2 regions of the Bradyrhizobium sp. LVM 105 genome follow, and region 2 is predicted to be linked to the other one. Evidence: predicted binding sites of a transcription regulator. Region 2 holds the regulator's gene; the other holds the start of a gene.

Region 1 (3,408 bases), on a different contig from region 2:
AGACACCTCCGCGCGAGGAATCTTCCCTTTAGGCGACGAAGCGCGGCTGTTCCGTGCCGTCCCCGCCCGGCAGCACAGCCCCCACCGCCTGGATATTGTCGACAAAAGCCCTCGCCGAGGCTTCCCAGGTGTAGTTGCCGGCGAATTCGACACAGTCCTGCCGGGAGATGTCGAGCGCCGCGAAGCAGGCGCTGCGCAGATCGTGATCGAGGGCGCCGACCGGGGCATTGCCGATCACGTCGCGGGGGCCCTTCACCGGAAAGGCCGCGACCGGCAGCCCGCTCGCCAGCGCCTCCAGCAGAACCAGGCCGAACGTGTCGGTCTTGCTCGGGAATACGAACACATCGGCCGCCGCATAGATTTCCGCCAGCGCCTCACCCTGCTTCTCGCCGAGGAAGATCGCATCGGGATAGGCCTCTTCGAGCGCGGCGCGCGCCGGGCCGTCGCCCACGATCACCTTCGTGCCCGGCAGATCGAGGTCGAGGAAGGCTTGGAGATTCTTCTCCACCGCGACGCGGCCGACCGACAGGAACACCGGTGCCGGCAGGCAGAGGTCGATGGCCCGCGGATGGAACACATTTGTATCGACGCCGCGCGGCCACAGCATGACATTGTCGAAACCGCGCTCGGTCAGCTCACCGGCGAGCGCAGGTGTTGCTGCCATTACGGCACGGCTGGGGGCATGGAAGCGGCGCAGCGCCCGCCAGATCAGCGAGCCCGGCACCGGCACGCGGGCGCGGACATATTCGGGAAAGCGGGTGTGGAAGCTGGTCGTGAACGGCAGCCGGCGCTGGCGGCAATAGCGGCGGACCATCAGGCCGATCGGCCCTTCGGTCGCGATGTGGATGCTGTCCGGGCGCGCCTCCTCGATCAGCCTGGCAATCCGCGCCGGGCGCGGCATCGCCAGCCGCACGTCGCGATAGCTCGGCATCGCGAAGGTGCGGAACGATTGCGGCGTCAGGAACGTGAACGCAACGCCAGAACCTTCGACGTCAAGCCCCTCGGCCGCCTCAGCGAGCTTGGTCAGCGTCCGAACCACACCGTTGACTTGCGGGTGCCAGGCGTCGGTCGCGACCAGGATGCGCATCGGGCGGCCTCTGTTATGCAGCTCTGGCTGCAACCTGCGGGACGGCCGCCGACTTCTGCAAATGATCCGCCCAGGTGATGATCTCGAAATGACCGTCGTCATGCTCGACGAGCGCGGTGCAGCTCTCGACCCAGTCGCCGCAATTCATGTAGCGAATGTCGCCCTCGTCGCGGATCACGGCGTAGTGGATGTGGCCGCAGATCACGCCGTCGGCGTCGTAGCGCCGCGCCTCGGCGGCAAGCGCCTGCTCGAACGCGCCGATATAATTGACCGCGTTCTTGACCTTCTGCTTGGCCCATTGCGACAGCGACCAATAGGGCACCTTGAACAAGCGGCGGAAGAAGTTGACCAAGCGATTCATCTGGATCGCGAAGTCGTAGGCCTTGTCGCCGAGATGGGCGAGCCAGCGCGCGTTCTGCACCACGAGATCGAAGATGTCGCCGTGGATGACGAGATAGCGCTTGCCGTCGGCGCCGGTGTGGACGGTGTTCTCGACCACGTCGATGCCGCCGAAATGCGTGCCGTAATAGTTGCGCAGGAACTCGTCGTGATTGCCGGGGATGTAGATGACCTTGGCACCCTTGCGCGCCTTGCGCAAAAGCTTCTGGACGAGGTCGTTGTGGGATTGCGGCCAATGCCAGCTCGATTTGAGCGCCCAGCCGTCGACGATGTCGCCGACGAGATAGATCGTGTCGGCATCATGGTAGCGCAGGAAGTCCAGCAGAAGATCGGCTTGAGAACCGCGGGCTCCGAGATGAACGTCGGAGATGAACAACGTGCGAAAGCGCCGCTCGGGGCTCTCGTCACTCACATCGTAACTTCCCATGCGTCAGCCTGTAACAATGTCCCGTGACAGGGGGATGACCGATCGAACCTTTGAGGCACCTTCAGATACGAATCACGCCTAGCCTCGCCCTCCCTGCGAATATCAGTCGCATGCGACAATCAGGCGACACGGCGCCGCAGAAGGTGATCGTCATGCCCGGGCTTGTCCCGGGCATCCACGTTCTTCGTGCTGCGTGGCAAGGCGTGGATGGCCGGGACAGGCCCGGCCATGACGATGTGGGGCTAGCGTGCCCCCAAAGTGCGCCGCGGCGGCGCTCCCGCGCGCGGCGGCCTCAGTAGAACCTGTGAAAATGATGGATCGGGCCGTGGCCGTGTCCGACGCTGAAGCGGTCGGCGGCGGCGATCGCCGCGCTGATCCAGGTCTTGGCGTTGCGCACGGCGCTTGCCAGATCCTCGCCCTTGGCGAGCCCGGCCGCGACCGCCGAGGATAGCGAGCAGCCGGTGCCATGGGTGTTGCGGGTCGCCACCCGCGGCGCGGTGAGCGCGAGCGTGTTGTCGGCATCGACGAGATAGTCGATGCTCTCGGCACCCGTGCCGTGCCCGCCCTTGATCAGGACGGCATGGCAGCCGAGCGCCAGCAGGCGCCGCCCCTGGCCTTCGATCTCCGCCTCGCTCGCCGCGACCGGCTCGTCGAGCAGAGCGGCGGCCTCCGGCAGATTGGGCGTGATCACCGACGCCAGCGGTATCAGTCTTGTGCGTAGCGCATTGACGGCCTCGGCGGCGAGCAGCCGATCCCCTGACGTCGCCACCATCACGGGATCGAGCACGACGTGCCCCGGCGACCAGCGCGACAGTGCGGCTGCGATCGCGTCGATGCTGGCGACCTGGGCCACCATGCCGATCTTCACCGCGCCGATGTCGAGATCAGAGAACACCGCATCGATCTGCTCGGTGACAAACGCCGCCGGCACGGCGTGGATGCCGGTGACGCCCCGCGTGTTCTGCGCGGTCAAGGCCGTGATGACGGACGCGCCGTAGACGCCGAGCGCCGCAAACGTCTTCAGGTCGGCCTGGATGCCGGCGCCGCCGCTCGAATCGGAGCCGGCGATGGTGAGTGCGACCGGGGTCGTCATCGCCGGACACATTTGCTGGGAATGGACACCGCCATGGCCTGTCCTAGCGCGACCGTAGAACACCGGCAAGGCCTCGGATCGGCAGCTGGCGGCTCGCAAGTCCGCTTGCTAAATCGTGCCGGGTTTGGCCTATTAGCCGGAAGAATACGCTTTCGGAGTGCCCGCAATGGTTCCTTTTTTCGTCCAGATCAAATGCAAGCTCGGCCAGTCCTACACGGTGGCCAATGCGCTTGCCGAGGCCGAGATCGCCTCCGAGATCTACTCCACGGCCGGCCAATACGACCTGCTGGTGAAATTCTACGTCGACAAGGACACCGACATCGGCCATTTCGTCAACGAGAAGGTGCAGGTGCTGCCGGGCATCCAGGACACCCTCACCATCATCACGTTCAAGGCGTTTGG
Region 2 (3,408 bases):
GCGGTGCGGCCCGAGGTGATCCTGTTCGACGAGCCGTGCTCGGCGCTCGACCCGATCTCGACCGCCAAGGTCGAGGAGCTGATCCAGGAATTGTCCGAGAACTACACGATCGCGATCGTCACCCACAACATGCAGCAGGCGGCGCGCGTCTCCGACAAGACCGCCTTCATGTATCTCGGCGAGCTGATCGAGTTCGACGACACCAGCAAGATCTTCACGTCGCCGACCGACCGGCGGACGCAGGACTACATCACCGGCCGGTTCGGCTGAGGAGACGCAATATGGGTACTGAACATACCGCAAAGGCCTTTGACACCGACCTCCAGGAGCTCACCCGCCTGGTCGCCGAGATGGGCGGGATCGCCGAGCGCATGATCGTCGATTCCGTCGATGCGCTGATCCGTCGCGATGTCGCGCTCGGCCAGCGCGTCGTCGCCATCGACGCCGATCTCGACGCGCTGCAGAAGCGCATCGAGGAGCGCGCCGTGCTCACCATCGCCCGCCGCCAGCCGATGGCGGTGGACCTGCGCGAGATCGTCGGCGCCATGCGGGTTGCGACCGATCTCGAGCGCATCGGCGACCTCGCCAAGAACATGGGCAAGCGCGTCGCCGCGCTGGAGACCGACTTCCATCCGCTCAAGCTGTTCCGCGGCCTGGAGCACATGACCGACCTGGTGCAGCAGCAGGTCAAGTCGGTGCTCGACGCCTATGCCGCGCACGATCTGCCGGCGGCGATGGCGGTGTGGAAGGGCGACGAGGAAGTCGACGCGATCTGCACCTCGTTGTTCCGCGAGCTCCTCACCTACATGATGGAGGATCCGCGCAACATCTCGTTCTGCATCCATCTGATGTTCTGCGCCAAGAACATCGAGCGCATCGGCGACCACGCCACCAACATCGCCGAGACCGTGTTCTACATGATCGAGGGCCAGGCGATCACCGACAAGCGGCCGAAGGGCGACATGACGAACTTCGCCACGACGATCCCGAATACCTAAGGAGCGACGACACCATGGGCGCACGCATTATGGTGGTTGAGGACGAGGAAGCTCTCACCGAGCTGCTGCGTTACAACCTCGAAGGCGACGGCTATGACGTCGAGACGGTGATGCGCGGCGACGACGCCGACACCCGCCTCAAAGAGCACATTCCCGATCTGATCGTGCTCGATTGGATGCTGCCGGGCCTCTCCGGCATCGAGCTGTGCCGGCGCCTGCGCACCCGGCCCGAGACCAAGCAGCTGCCCATCATCATGCTCACCGCGCGCGGCGAGGAGAGCGAGCGGGTGCGGGGTCTTGCGACCGGCGCCGACGATTACATCGTCAAGCCGTTCTCGGTGCCGGAGCTGCTGGCGCGCGTGAAGGGCCTCTTGCGCCGCGCCAGTCCCGAGCGGCTCGCCACCGTGCTCGCCTATGGCGACATCGAGCTCGACCGTGACAAGCGCCGCGTCGCGCGCTCGGGCCGCCCGATCGATCTCGGCCCGACCGAATATCGCCTGCTGGAGTTCTTCCTGGAGCATCCCGGCCGGGTGTTCTCGCGTGAGCAGCTGCTCGACAGCGTCTGGGGCCGCGACATCTACATCGACGAGCGCACCGTCGACGTCCATATCGGCCGCCTGCGCAAGCTGCTCAATCTCGGCCGCGAGCAGGATCCGATCCGCACCGTCCGCGGCGCCGGCTACGCACTGGACGATCGCTTCGCCAAGGCGGAGCAGGCGTCGGGTTAGCAGGCGTTGGGTGTAGCGGCTGTAGCCGCACTCTCCGTGTCGTCCCGGACAAGCGTCAGCGCAGATCCGGGACCCATAACCACAGGACGTGGTTTGGCGAAGACTCGGAGTCACCATCTCGCGCAACAATTGCGCCCTGTGGTTATGGATCCCCGCGTTCGCGGGGATGACACCGAGTCATTGGAGCCGTCATCGTGTGACGGCTGCAGTCTAGGCGATCAGTTAATTCCGCGAGCTCACCGCGTGGGCTTCGCCGGTGCGCGGCGGCGATCGGCTGCCGGCTGATACGCCACGCGCGAGTGCTGGGCGCAATAGGGCAGGCCGGACAGCGCCTTGCCGCCGCAGAAGAAGAAATCCGGGCTCGAGGGATCGCCGACCGGCCAGTGGCAGGTCGCCTCGTTCAATTCGAGCAGCGACAGCCGCTGGCTCATCGGCACCACGTTGTCGTAGGTGACGGGCTCGGCCTCGATCTCGACCTCGAAGGCCTGCGCCAGCGCGGTGTTGCCGCGCGCGATGGGGCGGGTCACCCGCATCATGTGCTGGGCGGGACGCGCCTTGCGCGGCCGGGGCGCGGCCGACGAAGGGCTCTTGGCGCGGCCGGACAGGCCGAGCCTGTGCACTTTGCCGATCACGGCATTGCGGGTCACATTGCCGAGCTCTGCTGCGATCTGGCTGGCCGAAAGTCCGGCCTCCCAGAGCTTTTTCAGCTGCTCGACGCGATCGTCGGACCAGGTCAAAACCGTCATTGCACCCTTTCCCTCGCCGCGCGGCTGCCATCCTGGGGCCTTCGCAGCGATTGTCTAAGCCTTCAAAAACCCGTGCCGCCAGAATCCCTTAAGGCTCGCCGGGCGCGCTCAAGACGCCCGAACGTTTACGCCGGTACATGAGGACTTAAGGGATCAGAACTGCTGCACGAGATGTCGTATCTGACAGTCCAAACGCTACAATATGGCGTGACTCCCGCGCAAGAGTCCGCCGACTCGCGTCCACATGTTCCGTGGTGAAAAACCCGCAAAATCGGCACCGCAAGACTACGGATTCAGCGTTTCGCGGGGCTTTCCGGGCGGCATTGACACCCGTTTCACCAGGCCTAAGATGGTCGCGCGTGCCGCCCTTAAAAGGCGGCACGTTTCGTTTTCCGGGCCGGTCAATGGTGCGTTGCGCAAAGCACGCCTCACACCGTCCGCAACATCAAGTGGCCGTCATGACTAACAGCGCAGCCCCGCATTTGCTCCCCGTTTTCGCCAGGGCCAACCTCGGTTTCGAACGCGGCGAAGGCTGCTGGCTGATCGCGACCAATGGCGATCGCTATCTCGATTTCACCTCGGGCGTCGCCGTCAATGCGCTCGGCCATTGCCACCCGCATCTGATCAAGGCGTTGCAGGAGCAGGCGACGAAGCTGTGGCACATGTCGAACCTGTTCCAGAGCCCGGACGGCGAGAAGCTTGCTGCGCGCCTGTGCAACGAGAGTTTTGCCGACTTCGTGTTCTTCTGCAATTCCGGCGCCGAGGCGCTGGAGGGCGTGATCAAGCTGGTGCGCCATCATCACTTCTCCAAGGGGCATCCGGAACGTTACCGCATCATCACCTTCGAAGGCGCCTTCCACGGCCGCACGCTGGCGACGCTCGCTGCGACAGGCTCTGCAAAATATCTCGAAGGGTTCGGTCCGCCGATGGACGGCT

What was found. Region 2 encodes PhoB, which activates phosphate uptake and scavenging genes when phosphate is short. Its sites were predicted from a motif close to TGTCATNNANCTGTCAT; they were not measured.
Region 1: a site for PhoB is predicted at 1,937-1,953, ahead of D6B98_RS05090 (UDP-2,3-diacylglucosamine diphosphatase). Genes of this name have one in related genera too.

Annotation. Positions count from the first base shown of each region.
Region 1 is NZ_QZMV01000001.1:1,076,460-1,079,867, reverse strand. Features, by position in the region: gene D6B98_RS05095 (glycosyltransferase family 4 protein) at 29-1,087, opposite strand; gene D6B98_RS05090 (UDP-2,3-diacylglucosamine diphosphatase) at 1,101-1,913, opposite strand; gene thiD (bifunctional hydroxymethylpyrimidine kinase/phosphomethylpyrimidine kinase) at 2,206-3,006, opposite strand; gene D6B98_RS05075 (Lrp/AsnC ligand binding domain-containing protein) at 3,173-3,408, shown strand, end outside.
Region 2 is NZ_QZMV01000003.1:609,395-612,802, forward strand. Features, by position in the region: gene pstB (phosphate ABC transporter ATP-binding protein PstB) at 1-270, shown strand, start outside; gene phoU (phosphate signaling complex protein PhoU) at 282-998, shown strand; gene phoB (phosphate regulon transcriptional regulator PhoB) at 1,013-1,726, shown strand; gene D6B98_RS12385 (GcrA family cell cycle regulator) at 1,963-2,472, opposite strand; gene D6B98_RS12390 (aspartate aminotransferase family protein) at 2,931-3,408, shown strand, end outside.